2 regions of the Oceaniradius stylonematis genome follow, and region 2 is predicted to be linked to the other one. Evidence: riboswitches for the same ligand, from Rfam matches in the RefSeq annotation. Region 2 holds a riboswitch; the other holds the start of a gene.

Region 1 (7,652 bases), 630 kb from region 2:
GCCGGCAAGCGCGATGGGGAGCAGATCCCAGCGGGCGAGACCCAGCCCGCCGAGCGTCCAGAACAGGACCGAATGCGCTGCCCGCTGATCGCCGGCAAAGACGAGATAGTTGGTCACCGCCATGAACAGGAACGATACCGCCAGACCGGCGAGGATCAGCCGTGCCGGTCCCTGATCGCGCAGACGCGCGACCAGAACCAGTACGATGGCCGAGGCGAGCATGCCGCCGACAAAGGCGGCGATGGGCAGAGTCCATATGCCAAGCACATCGCCCGTCACGGTGATGACGAGCACGGCGCCGGCCGCGGCGCCCGAGGAAAGGCCGAACAGGAACGGATCGGCGAGATCGTTTCGCGTCACGGTTTGCAGGAGGCAGCCAACCACGCCAAGCCCTGCCCCGACCATGACCGCAAGCAGCGCGCGCGGCAGCCTGAGATCGACGACGATCCGGTCGATCGGCGTCGGGCCGGCCTCGCCATAGGCCCCGGTGAGCGAGCGTGACAGCGCCTCAACAACGACACTGGCCGGAATCGGCGTGGAGCCGACCGCAATGGCGACCACGACCAGAGCTGCAAGCAGCCCCAGTGCCGGCAGGAGCCACGCCGTTGATTGCTGCATCGCCTAGGACGCGCCGCCCTGGATCGCCTTGGCGATCTTCCCGATCGCGTCGATGTTCGCCGGTCCCGGGGTGAGTTCCTCATAGCGCAGGGTCACGTAGCGCTCGTTCTTCACCGCATCGGTCTGCGACATGACGGGGTGCGCTTTCAGGAATGCCAGGAGGCCCTCGGCGCCATCGCCGCCCTGATAGTCGAGAAGGATGAGAAATTCGGGATTGGCGGCCGCAACGGCCTCCCAGGATGTGCGTCCCCAGCTTGTCTCCATGTCGCCGGTCACGTTGGTCCCTCCAGCCGCCTCGATCATGGCGGTGGTGATGGCGTATTTGCCTGCCGTGAAGGGCTGATCTTCGCCGGAATCATAAAGAAACACGCGCGTGGCTTCGCCTTCCGGCACCGATTGCCGGATGGCTTCGAGCTTGGATGTCCAGTCATCGACAAGGGCCCTTGCCTCGGCTTCCTTGCCGAACACTTTGCCAAGGCGCAGCGTGTCGTCAAACAGAAGGTCCATCGATGCCGCGGGCCGATCCTGGTCCAGGTGAATGCAGCTTTCCGTCAGAACCAGCGTCTTGATGCCCTGCGCTTCCAGTGTTTCCGGCGTCACTTCGCCGCCCGGGCGCATGCCATAATACCAGCCGGCGAAGAAGAGGTCGGGCTCGGCGGCGACAAGGTTCTCCATGGTCGGATATTTGGGTGCGAGTTCGGGAATGTCGCCCCGACGCTCGTCGAACTCGGCGCTTGTCTTGTACCAGCCCGAGATGCCGGTCACGCCGACCATGCGGTCCTGCAGGCCCAGTGCGAACGCCATGTCGGCCATGTTGATGTCGTGAACGACCATGCGCCCGGGCGCCGCCTCGAAGGTGACGAGCGTGCCGCAACTGTCAACGGTGACCGGGCACGCCATGGCGGGCGAGGCCAGCGCGGCCAACAGAAGGGTGGTGAGCAATCGTTTCATCGGAACGTCTCCATCTTTCAGCATGGCGTCGTGGAGTGTGTCGTCGGCATTGGAAGCCGGATATCCAGCGTCGGCAGATGGTAATCGTGTTCGGGGTGTTTGAGCCGGTGCATGTCGACCCCGAACACGTCGCGGACATTGGCGGTCGACAGCGTCTCGCCCGGAGGCCCGAAGGCGCGCAGGCGCCCATCGGCGAGGATTGCGACCTTGTCGGCAAAGGCATCGATCAGGGTGAGATCGTGAAGCGCGGCGACGATCGGAACGCCCATCGATGCGACGATGGCAAGCTGTTCGCCGCGAGCCAGGGGGTCGAGATGATTGGTCGGTTCGTCCAGGACCAGAAGCGACGGCTTTTGACACATGGCGCGCGCAATCCTGGCCCGCTGCCGCTCGCCGCCCGAAAGCTGGTCGAGCCGCCTTTCGGCAAGGTCGCCAAGCCCGACCGTTTCGCAGGCCCGGCGGGCCTCGTCCCGCCCTGTGCCGCCGGCGAACAGCCGCGCATGGGGCAACAGGCCGAGCGCGACATAGTCGGCAACGCTCAGCCGCCCGTCGGCTTCGTCGGACTGGCCGACATAGGCGATGCGCCGTGCCCGCTCGGCAAAGCTCATCGCCGATATGGACTTGCCATCGATCATGATCGTGCCCGTGCCGGGCGATGCAAGGCCGGCGATCATCCGGACGAGCGTGGTCTTGCCGGCGCCGTTCGGGCCAACCAGAGCGACGCACTCGCCGGCGCCGACGGAAAAGCTGATGGCTGAGACCAGCGCGTCGGCGGGGCTTCGTCCGCTCGGCCAGTAGCCGACATCGCGTAGGTCGAGAGCGGCGGTCTGGCGGGTCATTGGACCGATACGCCCGCTTCGGCCACCAGGAGCGCGGCGGGAATCCGTGCCAGCGTCTTGCCGGACAGGCCCGGCGGCCGCGATGTGGACGAGCACCAGCCATCGTCGAGCGATGCATACTGGCGGGCAAACGCGACCAGATCGTCAATGTTCGCGTCGGCGTCGATGTCGCCGAACAGATAGGTGGCCTTGTGCGAACCGAAATAGGCAACCGTGCAGGGCCGGTCGCAGCCGGCCATGCAGACCGTCCCCGAGATTGCGAAGTCCGCGCCGATGGCATCGCCGGCAAGGGTCATGGCCTTCCGAAGGCGCGCGATCAGCTCAATGCCGGGCCGGCACTGGTCGTCGGGCTCACCTCTCTTGTGACGGCACGAAACGCATACGGTTATCTTGTGGTTGGATCGATCGACCATCCGCTGCTCCGCGGGGCGGAGGGCAAAGACCGTGATGTGCGGCGCAAGGCGCCAGATCGTCTCATCATGTGTCTCTCCTCCGGACATCCCCGTCCGGTTCGAGTGAAATGATGATGGCAGGTCTCCTGACTTGCGGTTCCTCGCTTCCCCGCGCCTTCCCGGACGGACGATGCCGGCCAGTGGCATTGGTGGGGGTCGCTCTCCGCTCACAGTTGCGGGGGCAGTCACGGTTTTGGCGCCCTTGAGGCTCCTCCTCACCGTGTTCCCTTTTCATCCCGCGGACGCGCTCGGCCCGCAAGAACCATCGCGTCCACGCTAGTCCGGTTGCCGGCCGGCTTCAACTCCGAAATTGTCCGAACGCTCGATGTGCACATGCAGCGATACCGGCTGCCATGACCGTTATCGATGTTTGGGGCGACTTGCGCCTCGATGCTGCCCGCCATGGCGGGCGGGACCGGGCAATGATAAGCGTCTGCCAGGGCCACCCGGCCAAGACCATGTTCAATTGAAGGAAGCCTGCATGTCGTATGTCTTCGAACCGGCGCCGGTCCCGACAATCGCGGTGGCTGACAGCGACGACCTGGTCCCCGTGCGCCGCATCTTCTGCGTCGGCCGCAACTATGCCGCCCACGCGCGCGAAATGGGCCGTGATCCCGATCGCGAGCCGCCCTTCTTCTTCACCAAGCCGGCCGATGCGGTCGTCATGGACGGCGAGACGGTGGCCTATCCGCCGGAAACCGAAAACTTGCATCATGAAGCCGAACTGGTGATCGTCGTCGGCACCGGCGGGCGCGACATCGCCGAAGCCGACGCCCTGTCCCATGTCTGGGGCTATGCGGCGGGCAACGATCTGACCCGGCGCGATCTGCAGTCGGCGGCACGTGAACTGGGCCGCCCCTGGGACATGGCCAAAGGGTTCGACCGATCGGCGGTGATCGGGCCGGCGCATCCGGCATCCAGGGTCGGCCATCCGGACAAGGGCTTCATCCGGTTGACGGTCAATGGCGAGACCCGGCAGGATGCCGACCTGTCCGAAATGATCTGGTCGGTGCCGGAAGTCGTCTCGATCCTGTCGCACTCGATTGCCCTGCGGCCCGGAGACCTGATCATGACCGGCACGCCCGCCGGTGTCGGCCCTCTGGCCGCAGGCGATGTCTGCGTGGTCTCCATCGAGGGGCTCGGCGAAATCACGACCACGATCGGACCGCGCGGATAAGCCAATGACCCTCAAACTGCACAATTATTTTCGCTCATCCACATCGACCCGGCTGCGCGCGGCGCTCAATCTCAAGGGCGTGGACTATGACTATGTCTCCTACGCCCTGCGCGCCAAGGAGAACTATTCGCCGCGCTTTCTGGCCCTCAACCCGCAGGGCCTCGTGCCGGCGCTCGAACGCGACGACGGTACGGTGCTGACCCAGTCGCTGGCGATCATCGAATGGCTCGATGAAACGCATCCCGGGCCGGCGCTGCTGCCTCCCGATGCGGACGGGCGTGCGCGCGTGCGCGCGCTCTCCTACATGATCGCCTGCGAGGTGCATCCGCTCAACAATCTGCGTGTCCTCAACCATCTCGCCGACCGTTTCGGCGCCGATGAGGCCGGTCAGAAAGCCTGGTTCACCCATTGGGTGACGACCACGTTCGAACCGCTGGAGGCGATGCTCGCGGGCGATCCGGCGACCGGTCCGCTCTGCCATGGCGACACGCCGGGCATGGCGGACATCTGCCTTTACGCGCAGGTCTGGAACAACAGGCGTTTTGCGATCGACACCGCCCGGTGGCCGACGATCTCCGCGATCTTCGAGCGGCTTGACGCAATCGATGCTTTCCGCAAAGCCGCGCCGCCCAACCAGCCCGACGCCGCGTGACCGCGACCGACCCGGACCCGCCCGGGGGAATGCCATGAGCCGGCGCGCAATGCACGACGCTGGCGCTCAGTTCGCCGGCGCCTTGTCGTAGAGCGCCTCGATCTCGGTGCCGTAGAAATCGTAGATCTTGGCGCGGCGGACCTTCATGGTGGCCGTCACCTCGCCATCGTCATGGTCCAGTTCCTTGGGCAAAAGCCAGACCTTCTTGACCTGCTCGACGCGCGCCAGAAGCTGGTTCTGCTTGTCGACTTCGCGGTCGATCAGCGCCTTGACGTCGGCGTTTTCAGCCAGCGAACGGAACGTTGTGTAAGCGATGCCTTTCGATTCAGCCCACAGGCGCACCGTGTCCATGTCGAGCTGGATCAGCGCGACGGCATAGGGCCGCCGGTCTGCGATGACGATGCATTCCTTGATGAAGGGTGAGGCCTTCATCGTGTTCTCGATCAGCGACGGCGCCAAGTTCTTGCCCGCCGCGTTGATCATGATGTCCTTCTTGCGGTCGACGATGGAGATCGAGCCGTCGGGCGCGGCTTCCGCGACATCGCCCGTGTGCAGCCAGCCATCGGTGATGGTCTCCGACGTTGCCTCGGGATTGTTGTAATAGCCCTTGAAGACGAGGCCCGACTTGACCAGCAGTTCGCCATCGTCGGCGATCTGCCATTGCACCTCCGGCAGGAAGAAGCCGACGCGGCCTTCGCTGCCGCCCCAGTCGGGCTGGACGCTGGCCGCGCCGGTGGTTTCCGTCATGCCCCAGATCTCGCGCACATTGACGCCGATGCCGCGCAGGAAATGCACGAGATCGACCGAGATGGGCGCTGCCGCGGTGATCGCGAAACGGCAGCGGCTGAGGCCGAGATAGCTGCGGATGTGGCGGTAGACGAGCACGTCCCAGAAGGCGTTCTCCAGGCGCTGGCCCAACGACCAGTCGCGGCGCGGCGTGTCGCCGCGCTTTTTCGCCGAGGCCAGCGCCGCCATCGTGAGCGCCCGGCGGACCCGGCCGGACGTGTTGGCCTGGACCATCACGCCCGCCTGCATCTTCTCCCAGATGCGCGGCACGCCGAAAAAGATCTGCGGGGCGACATCGCGCAGATCGAGCGTGATCGTGCGCAGGGATTCGCCGAAATTCATGACGAACTGGCCGGTAAGCGCGTTGATCACCGTCATGTTTTGCTCGGCGATGTGGCACAGCGGCAGATAGCTCAAAATGTTGGTGCCCGGCGAGAAGCCGGCAAAGATCTTGGCCGCCTGCGTGCTGGCCACATAAAGGTTGCTGTGGCTGATCTCGGCCGCCTTGGGCAGGCCCGTCGAGCCGGACGTGAAGACCATCATGGCGGTCTGGTCGGGCCGGATCGACGCCTTGCGGGCATCGATCTCGGCGCCATGGTCGGCGATCGAGGCATGGCCGGCTTCCAGAAGCGCGTCGAAGCTGATCAGGCCCAGTTCGGTCTCGTGCTGCGTGCCCTTGGGTTCGAAGATGACGAGCTTGCGCAGTCTTGGCAGCTTGCCGCGCAGTTCGATGATCTTGTCGAGCTGTTCCTGATCCTCGATGAACAGGATCTCGGTGTCCGACGCGTTTACCAGATGCTCGATCTCGGCGGCGGGGCTCGTCGGATACATGCCGACGACGGTGCCGCCTGCGGCGTTGATGCCCAATTGCGCCAGCACCCATTCGCGGCGGTTCTCCGACAGGATGCCGACATGGGTGCCGTTGCCGACACCCAGATCGATCAGCGCCGCAGCCATGGCGTGCATCGTCGTTTCAAGGCCGGCCCATGTCATCTCGTTCCAGATGCCGTGGCGCTTCTGGCGCATGGCGACGGCGTCCGCGTGGGACCGGGCATGTTCGGACACGATGGCAACCAGCGGCCGGAAGCCCTTGTCGGCGAATGTGGAGACGTCGTAGCGCATCGCTTCGTCCTCAGCTCAGCCAGCGTTTGCGGCGCTTGTAGTGTTTGACTTCGCGAAAGCTCTGGCGCCCGGTGCCCCGCTCGGCAACGCCCAGATAGAAGCTGCGAATGTCGGGGTCTTCCTTCAGCTTGGCGACCGGGCCCTCGAGCACGATCTGCCCGCTTTCCATGATGTAGCCATAGTCGGCGACCTGGAAGGCGACGCCGGCATTTTGTTCGACCAGCAGGATCGATGCGCCGTCCTCTTCATTGAGGCGCCTGATGGTCGAAAAGATCTCCTCGACGATCTTCGGCGCAAGCCCGAGCGAGGGTTCGTCCATCAGGATCAGGCGCGGCTGGGCGATCATCGCGCGCCCGAATGCCAGCATCTGCTGTTCGCCGCCGGACAGATAGCCGGCGATCTGGCCGCGCCGCTCACGCAGCCGCGGGAAGAAGTCGTAAACCTTGTCATAGTCGGGCTTCCGGCTCGACCCGTCCAGCGCATAGGAGGCGGCGATCAGATTGTCGTCGACGGTCATCTCGGTGAAGATGTGCCGCCCCTCGCGGACGTGGAACATGCCGCGCTGGACGAGCTTGTCCGGCGGCACGCCCTTTGTGGACTGGCCGCGAAAGATGATGCGTCCGTCGCCGATCTGGCCGTTTTCGAGTTGCAACAGGTTCGAGGCCGCCTTGAGCGTCGTCGTCTTGCCGGCGCCATTGGTGCCCAGAAGCGTCACGATCTTGCCCTCCGGCACCTCGAGCGACAGGCCCCGCAGGGCCTGCAGCGTGTGGTGATAGGTGACCTCGATGTTCTCGATGGTGAGCATGAACGCGCAGCCGGCTTGCGCCCGGACCGAAGCCCGGGCGTCAGGGTCAGACCGTGAACCAGTCGGATGTCGGCGTGAACAGGCCCGACTCCGTCGAATACTGGTACACCCGGCCGGTGCCGATCTTGTTGTCGACCATCGATACGCGGCCGCCGAAGAAACCGCCCGTATCCCAATCGGTGATCCCCGACAGGGCCTCGGCGAGGTTGTCCGGCGTCGGTTCCTTGCCGCCTTCGACCGTGTCGCGCAG
Region 2 (7,652 bases):
ATGGCCAGATCCCGTGCGCCAAGCCCCTGGCTGGACTCGGTCCAAGTCTCTGCGGAACCGCCGGCCAGCACCGCCTGCAGCACGGGAGCGCCGGTCGCTTCGAGAACGGTCGGCACCCGCTCCGCGCCCGGCGTCGAGACTGCAAAACCGGTCATGTTGACGACGATGTCCGGCGGGTCTGTCTCGAACAGCCGCGCGACCGTCGCCGCCGACACCTCGTCCTTGAGGCTGGACACGAAGATCGGCGTCACCGCCATGCCGCGTGCCGCAAGCGCCTCGGCCATCGCTTCGACCAGCGCCGTCTGGCCGGACTGGACCAGCGCCCGGTAGAAGATGATGGCGGCGCGGCCCTGCACGCTTTTTTGGGGAGGGTCGACGCGCGGCGTCGGGTCGGACATCGCTTCGAAGCCACCCCCCTCTGTCCCTTCGGGACATCTCCCCCACATGGGGGGAGGACGAGGACCTGCCTCGACTTCAGTGTTTTGCCCGACGATGCGTGAGCCGACCGACGATGAAGCGAACCCACTCTCCCCCCTTGTGGGGGAGATGTTGGCGAAGTCAACAGAGGGGGGTATGTCCAACACCCCTGCCTTCAATAGCGGCACGGCCTCGGTGGCGACCGCGCGCCCCGCGACCAGATCGTGGCACGCATCGAGAAACCCGCGCGCATTGGCCGGGCCGCCTTCGCGCAGCAGCGCCCAGAGCCGTGTCCGGTCCTGGGCACCCACCGTGCAATAGGGATCGAGCTGCGGGTCGGGGCGGTCGTCGCCAGGCAGCAGCGCCAGCGCGAAGCCGTGCCGGTCCGCCGCCGCACGCAGCGCTTCGACCGCATAGCCCCAATAGGATTGCCCGCCCAGAAGCCGCGCAACGACCAATCTGGCATGCCGGCCGGTGCGCTCGATCCACGTGTCGACGCTCATTGCATGGCGAAGCTGCATCAGATTGACGAGGCGCAGCGACGATGCGCCGCCGCGCGCGGCATGAGCCGCCGCAAGGCTCGCAAGCTCCGTGTCCGCCGCCGACAGGACGCAGATGTCGCCGGGCGTCTGGCCGAGATCGACCGCTTCGTCCTCGCCCTCGCCGACCGAACCCTTCTGTGCCAGCAGCAGATGCATTCAGCCATGCACCCCCGATAGCATCCACACCCCCCTTTGTCGGCCATGCCGACATCTCCCCCACAAGGGGGGAGAGTGGATGCCAAACCGAGCCACTTGCGCCTGCTCTCCCCCCTTGTGGGGGAGATGTCCCGGAGGGACAGAGGGCGGTGTGCCAAAAACCCTGGTCACTCGGCCGCCGCCACGGTTGGCAGCGTCGCCGCCGCAATCGCCGCTTCGATCGCGGATCGCTCCATGCCGTGCAGTCCGATGACGACCAGCCGCGTTGACGGCGTTTCGTCCGGCGCCCAGGGCCGGTCGAAATAGGTGTCGATGCGCCCGCCGACCGCTTGGATGACCAGCCGCATCGGTTTGCCCGGCACGGCGCAAAAGCCCTTTAGGCGCAAAATGTCATGATCGGCGATCACGCTTTTCAGCCCGCCGACGAACCCCTCCGGATTGCCCACCGCGCCGGTCTCGACGACGAAACTGTCGAAATCGTCGTGATCATGATCGTGCGCGTGACCGTCCGCATGGTGCATCTCATGATGCGATTTGCGCATGCCGATATGATCCTCGGCCGCCGCCCCAAGGCCGAGCAGCACCGCGACCGGCAGATCGCCGTGGCTCGCATGGATCACCTTGAGCGGCCGGTCGACCTGTCCGGCCACGTTTGAGCGCACCGCCTCGAGACGCGCTTCATCCACGAGGTCCGCCTTGTTGAGCACCACCATGTCGGCGGCGCGGATCTGGTCTTCGAACAGTTCCTCAAGCGGGCTTTCATGATCGAGGCTGTCATCGGCGGCGCGCTGCGCATCGAGGGCGTCATGGTCGCTCGCAAAGCGCCCTTCGGCGACGGCGGCCGCATCGATCACGGTCACCACGCCGTCGACGGTCACCTGCGTCTTGATGTCCGGCCAGTTGAAGGCCGCCACCAGCGGCTGCGGCAGCGCCAGCCCGGACGTCTCGATGACGATATGATCGGGCCGGTTCTCGCGTTCGAGCAGCGCGGTCATGGTCGGCACGAAATCGTCGGCCACCGTGCAGCAGATGCAGCCATTGGTGAGTTCGACAATGTCGTCCTCGGTGCAGGTTTCGATGCCGCAGCCTTTCAGCACGTCGCCATCGACGCCCAGATCGCCGAACTCGTTGATGATCAGCGCGATCCGCTTGCCGCCGGCATTCTGCAGCATGTTGCGGATCATCGTCGTCTTGCCGGCGCCCAGAAATCCGGTGATCACCGTGGCCGGTATCTTCGCGTTGAGCATGTCTCACCCCTTGAGTGTCAGCGGCAGCCCGGCTGCCAGAAAATGGACCGTGTCGGCATGGGCGGCGATCTCCTGGTTCAGCCGCCCGGCATGATCGCGGAAGTCGCGCGCCATCTTGTTGTCCGGCACGATGCCCAGGCCCACCTCGTTGGCAACCAGCACGACCGGACACGCGCACGCGCCAAGCGCGTCGAGCAGTGCAAACGACCGCGCGCGGATGTCGGCTTCGGCGAGCATCAGGTTCGTGACCCAGAGCGTCAGGCAATCGACCAGCACCGCCTGACCTGCAATCGCCTCCCGCAACAGCACGGATTCGAGCGCGTCATGCTCTTCGACAAGCCGCCATTCGGCGCCGCGCCGCGCCCGGTGATGGACGATCCGCTCGCGCATTTCCTCATCGAAAATCTGGGCCGTGGCGACATAGACGGGGTCAAGGCCCGAGCCGGCGACGAGGCGCTCGGCAAACCCCGACTTGCCCGAGCGCGCGCCGCCGAGCACCAGTGTCACACCGTCCCTGAGAGCCGGTTCGCCGGTCAAATGTCAGCCTCGCCCGTTGCGGGACCGGCGTTCGGGTGAACAGTGCCGTCGCGGTGGGCCGCAGGAGGATCGCATTGATCCGCATGGGGTCGCGCAGCGCCTGTCCGGGAACGCCCGCCCCGTGAGGTTTCGTTGCGATCGGCAGGTCTCCTGGCTCATGGCGACCGGGCAGTGCCCGGATCGGAGCGCCCCGCCTTCCCGGATTTCTCCAGTGGCCGCCGCACGAAGCGGCGATGGACGTCCGCGCCATTCTACAGTCGCGGGGTCGGCTGCGATGAGGGCGCCCTGTTTGGGTCCGCCCGCCGCATTCCCTTTTCATCCGCCGCACATATGCTTGGCGGAACCGGTCATCGGCACGACGTTAGGCGGCGCGGCAAATCAAAGTCAACGCAAATCGGAACGGCATCGCACCGGCCGTGCCGCCTCCAGCAACGCATCGGCGGCAACCACCGTTTCCAGTTCGTCGGCGATCGCATCCACGGCGGCCTCGATCCGCGCGCGATGGTCGACCGCCTCGGCTCCAATTCCGAAACCGGCCAGAAAGGCGCGCCGGAACCCGCCCGCGTCGAACAGGCCGTGCAGATAGGTGCCCATCACCCGGCCGTCGGCGGAGATCGCGCCATCGGGACGGCCGTCGATGATCGCGACCGGACGCGCGCAATCGGGACCGATGGTTTCGCCCAGATGGATTTCATAACCCGTCAGCGGCACATCGTGCACGACGGACCGGGCCGACGCGTTGCGGACGGTCTTGGCCGGATGCATCACCGTCTCGATGTCCAGAAGACCCAGACCCTCGGCCTCGCCCGGCGCGCCTTCGATGCCCTTCGGGTCGCGCACCACACGGCCCAGCATCTGATAGCCACCGCAGAGCCCCACCACATGGCCGCCACGCCGCGCATGGTCGACGATCTGCCGGCGCCAGCCATTCCGGTCGAGCGCCTTGAGATCGGAGACGGTGGACTTGCTTCCCGGAATGACGATCAGATGCGCATCGCCGGGAATCGGATCGCCCGGCGGCACCATGACGACATTGACGCCCTCTTCGGCGGCCAGCGGGTCGAGATCGTCGAAATTGGCGATCCGCCCAAGCAGCGGCACGGCGACCTTGACGGCGCCGGAACGGTTCGCGCCGCCGAACATTTCGACACCGACCGAATCCTCGGCCGGCAGACGCCTTGCATCGGCCAACCATGGCACGACCCCGAAAGAGGGCCAGCCGGTGAAATCGGTGATCGCCGCCAACCCGTCATCGAACAGCGACACGTCACCCCGGAATTTGTTGATCAGATAGCCGACGACCATCGCCCGGTCCTCGGGCGAAAGGATCGCGTGGGTCCCGGCCAGCGATGCGATCACCCCGCCCCGGTCGATGTCGCCGATCAGGACGACCGGAACGCCGGCGCGCGTCGCAAAGCCCATATTGGCGATGTCGCCGGCGCGCAGATTGATTTCGGCGGGCGAACCGGCGCCCTCGACCAGAACCAGATCGGCCTCGGCGGCGATGGTCCGGAAACTGTGCAGCACCGCATCGAGCAATTGCGGCTTCTTGCGCTTGTAGTCGGCGCCGCGCGCCGTGCCGGCCACCTTGCCATGCACGACGATCTGGCTGCCCGTGTCGCTCTGCGGCTTGAGCAGCACCGGGTTCATGTGCACCGAGGGTGGCACGCCGCAGGCCAGCGCCTGCAGCCATTGCGCGCGGCCGATCTCGCCGCCATCGTCGGCGACCGCCGCATTGTTGGACATGTTCTGCGGCTTGAACGGACGAACGGCCAGGCCGCGCCGGGCATAAAGGCGGCAGAGCCCGGCGACCAGCACCGACTTGCCGACATCCGAGCCTGTTCCCTGAAACATCAGCGCGCGCGTCATCGGCCTTGGTTAGACCGGTTGGGGCGGCGTTGAAAAGCGGTTTCGCCGATCGCGCGGCAAGAGGCTTTGGCGCAATGAAAAACCGCGTCGATCGTCATGATCGTCCGCGGCTTTGCATCACACCACACACATCCCCGAAACGCCGGGGAAAACAGGAGCTCCGGTACGCAGTACCTGATCCGGAGGCCGTGAGGCCGTGTTGTCGCCTCGGGACACAGCTTTAGGGGAACAACGTTACCAGCAGGTTGATGAGACCTTAGCAAAAGCTGAACATCGGTCTTTTCGGCGCCGTTCCGGCAAGAAAATTGCCCGCTCCGACCCGTGGAATTTTGGGGGGACTGCTCTTTTTTGCAGATGGGCGGCGCATGGCCTGCGGCAATTTCCGTGTTCAGATCGGCCGCCGAACGGTCTATAGTGCGCCATGGTCAATAAACCGAAACGGTCCGGCTAATGCGGCTGCAGCGAATGCTCCTGACCGGCTTTGTGGCGCTGGCGCTGACGGCCTGCACCAGCACCGCCTCCAACGTGACCACCGAATATTATCTGGTTTCGGGCACGACGAGCGAGGCCCTTGACCGCGACATCCGCCGCAAGGGACCGATGCAGGGCCATGCGCTGGCCGTCGCGGCGATCCGTTTTGTGCCGGTGTCCGTCCAGCAGGACCAGACCGATGCGGGCTGCGCCTTTACGGAGGCCCTGTTCCGGATCGATGCCAACATCACCTTGCCGCGCTGGAAGGAGCGGGCGACGAGCCGCGATCGCGAACTGCGCGCGGCCTGGGATTCGCTGGCCCGCTATGCCAGGGCCCATGAGGATATGCATGTTCAGATCGCCGAACGCTATGCCCGGGAGCTGGGCAAGGCGATCGAGGCGCTGCCGCCGCGCGAGAGCTGCGAGGCGCTCGACAAATCCGCCGAGCGCGTCGTCAAGCGCATGGCGCGCCGGCACCAGGCCGAACAGCTCGCCTTCGACCGTGCCGAACATGAACGGCTCGAACAGCTTCTTCGGAAGGCCAGCAACGGCGACAGCTGATCAGCGCTGCGGCGCGGTGCGCTTGCGGCCATCGGCGCGCAGGCGACGATAATTGGCCCGGACACGCCGCGCATGCGGTTCGATGCTCGCATCGGCCAGATCGGTCAGCGAGCGCGACAGCCGATCCGGATCGGGCATGGCACCGGAGAAGGCGTCGATCCAGAAAAGTGCAGCCGAGCGGGCCATTTCCGCCTGCGCGGCCCCATAGCTCTCGACGACAGCCGCCGCCTTCTCGAACACGGCCCGATGCCCTTCGGGCCGCCCGCGGCGGGCGGAGAATTGCGGCGTCGACAGTTCCCACAAGACCATGGGCAGACGCATCGCCATGACCATCGGCGACAGCATCAAAAGCTCGGCGCCGGGGGGCAGCCGGTCGTAAAAGGCCTTCGAGGCCACCATGTGCCGGATCGGCCGCCTGCCGCGCCCCTTGCGTGCCTGTGTCATCTGATGCCTTTCATTGTGCGCTGCACCATAGCATAGTGCAGCGCACAACAACAGCGAAAATCCGGAACGCGACCGGGCTCAGCGCAGGTCCTTTGCAGCCTTGTCGAGCGCGGCGCGAATCCGGTCGACGGCCGTGTCGATCGTCTCCCGCGTCCAGATCAGCGGCGGCGACAGAATCATCGTGTCCATCACCGCGCGCATCATCAGACCGCCCTCGATCGCGTGATCGCGGACAACGGACGCGGCATGCCCCTCGGGCTCGAAGCGGGCGCGCGTGTCGCGGTCCTTGACGATCTCGATGCCGGCCAGGAGGCCGAACGTGCGCACCTCGCCGACCAGCGGATGATCGCCGATCCCGGCCGTCAGCGCTTCGCCCAGATAGGGGCCGGTGTCCTCGCGCACCCGGTCGATCAGCCCCTCGCGCTCGATGATCTCGAGGTTGGCCAGCGCCACCGCGCAGGCCACAGGATGACCCGAATAGGTGTAGCCGTGATAGAACTCGCCGCCCTTGTCGACCAGCGTCTTGGCAATCCGGTCGCCGACCAGCAGTGCCGACAGGGGCTGATAGCCCGATGTCAGGCCCTTGGCCGTTGTGATCGTGTCCGGCGCGATGTCCATCGACTGGGCCGCGAACCATTCTCCCGTGCGGCCATAGCCCGTGATCACCTCGTCCAGCATCAGGAGCACGTCGTACCTGTCGCAGATGCGCTGGATTTCCGGCCAGTAGCTGGCCGGCGGGATCTTCACGCCGCCCGCGCCCTGGATTGGCTCGCCGATGAAGGCGGCGACATTGTCCGGACCGGCCTCGACGATCGCGTCCTCGACGGCCTTGGCCGCGCGCAGTCCGAAATCGTGATCGCTCTCGCCCGGTTCGGCCAGTTCGAACGCGTAGGGGCACATGACATGGCGGATGTTCGGCACCGCGCCATAAAGCTGCTCGTGCATCGCCGCCATGCCGCCGAGCGATGTCGCCGCGATGGTCGAGCCGTGATAGGCCCAGTCGCGCGAGATGACGATATTCTTCTCCGGCCGGCCTTCCAGCGCCCAGTAATGGCGCACCAGCCTGAGCGCGGTATCGTTGGCCTCCGATCCGGACGAACCGAAAAAGACCTGGTTGATGTGGTCGGGCGCGATCCGCGCCAGCCGGTCGGCGAGCAGCGCCGGCGTCGGCGTCGTGCAGCGGAAGAAGGAATTGTAGTAGGGCAACTCCTCCAGCTGCGCGGTGGCCGCGTCCACCAGCTCCTTTCGGCCATAGCCGGCATTGACGCACCAAAGGCCCGCCATCGCGTCGAGGATCTCGTTGCCCAGCGCGTCATAGACATAAGGACCGTCGGCGCGGGTGATGATGCGGCTGCCCGCCGCGCGCAGGTCGGCATGGTCGGTGAAGGGGTGCAGATGGTGCGCGGCA

What was found. A riboswitch is a leader RNA that binds a small molecule or an ion and turns the genes downstream of it on or off. The one in region 2 is predicted to bind cobalamin.
Region 1: linked by a shared signal. The riboswitch ahead of ACOQOU_RS07135 (DUF1636 family protein) and the one ahead of cobU (bifunctional adenosylcobinamide kinase/adenosylcobinamide-phosphate guanylyltransferase) in region 2 are both predicted to bind cobalamin.

What each region holds. Positions count from the first base shown of each region.
Region 1 is NZ_OZ244994.1:1,432,157-1,439,808, reverse strand. It holds gene ACOQOU_RS07150 (FecCD family ABC transporter permease) at 1-618, opposite strand, end outside; gene ACOQOU_RS07145 (ABC transporter substrate-binding protein) at 622-1,569, opposite strand; gene ACOQOU_RS07140 (ABC transporter ATP-binding protein) at 1,587-2,408, opposite strand; gene ACOQOU_RS07135 (DUF1636 family protein) at 2,405-2,821, opposite strand; cobalamin riboswitch at 2,919-3,142, opposite strand; gene ACOQOU_RS07130 (fumarylacetoacetate hydrolase family protein) at 3,342-4,037, shown strand; gene maiA (maleylacetoacetate isomerase) at 4,042-4,689, shown strand; gene ACOQOU_RS07120 (AMP-dependent synthetase/ligase) at 4,756-6,597, opposite strand; gene ACOQOU_RS07115 (ABC transporter ATP-binding protein) at 6,608-7,402, opposite strand; gene ACOQOU_RS07110 (ABC transporter substrate-binding protein) at 7,449-7,652, opposite strand, start outside.
Region 2 is NZ_OZ244994.1:800,156-807,807, forward strand. It holds gene cobN (cobaltochelatase subunit CobN) at 1-1,115, opposite strand, end outside; gene cobW (cobalamin biosynthesis protein CobW) at 1,283-2,362, opposite strand; gene cobU (bifunctional adenosylcobinamide kinase/adenosylcobinamide-phosphate guanylyltransferase) at 2,366-2,899, opposite strand; cobalamin riboswitch at 3,022-3,262, opposite strand; gene ACOQOU_RS04055 (cobyric acid synthase) at 3,284-4,768, opposite strand; gene ACOQOU_RS04060 (DUF922 domain-containing protein) at 5,219-5,800, shown strand; gene ACOQOU_RS04065 (hypothetical protein) at 5,801-6,244, opposite strand; gene ACOQOU_RS04070 (aspartate aminotransferase family protein) at 6,323-7,652, opposite strand, start outside.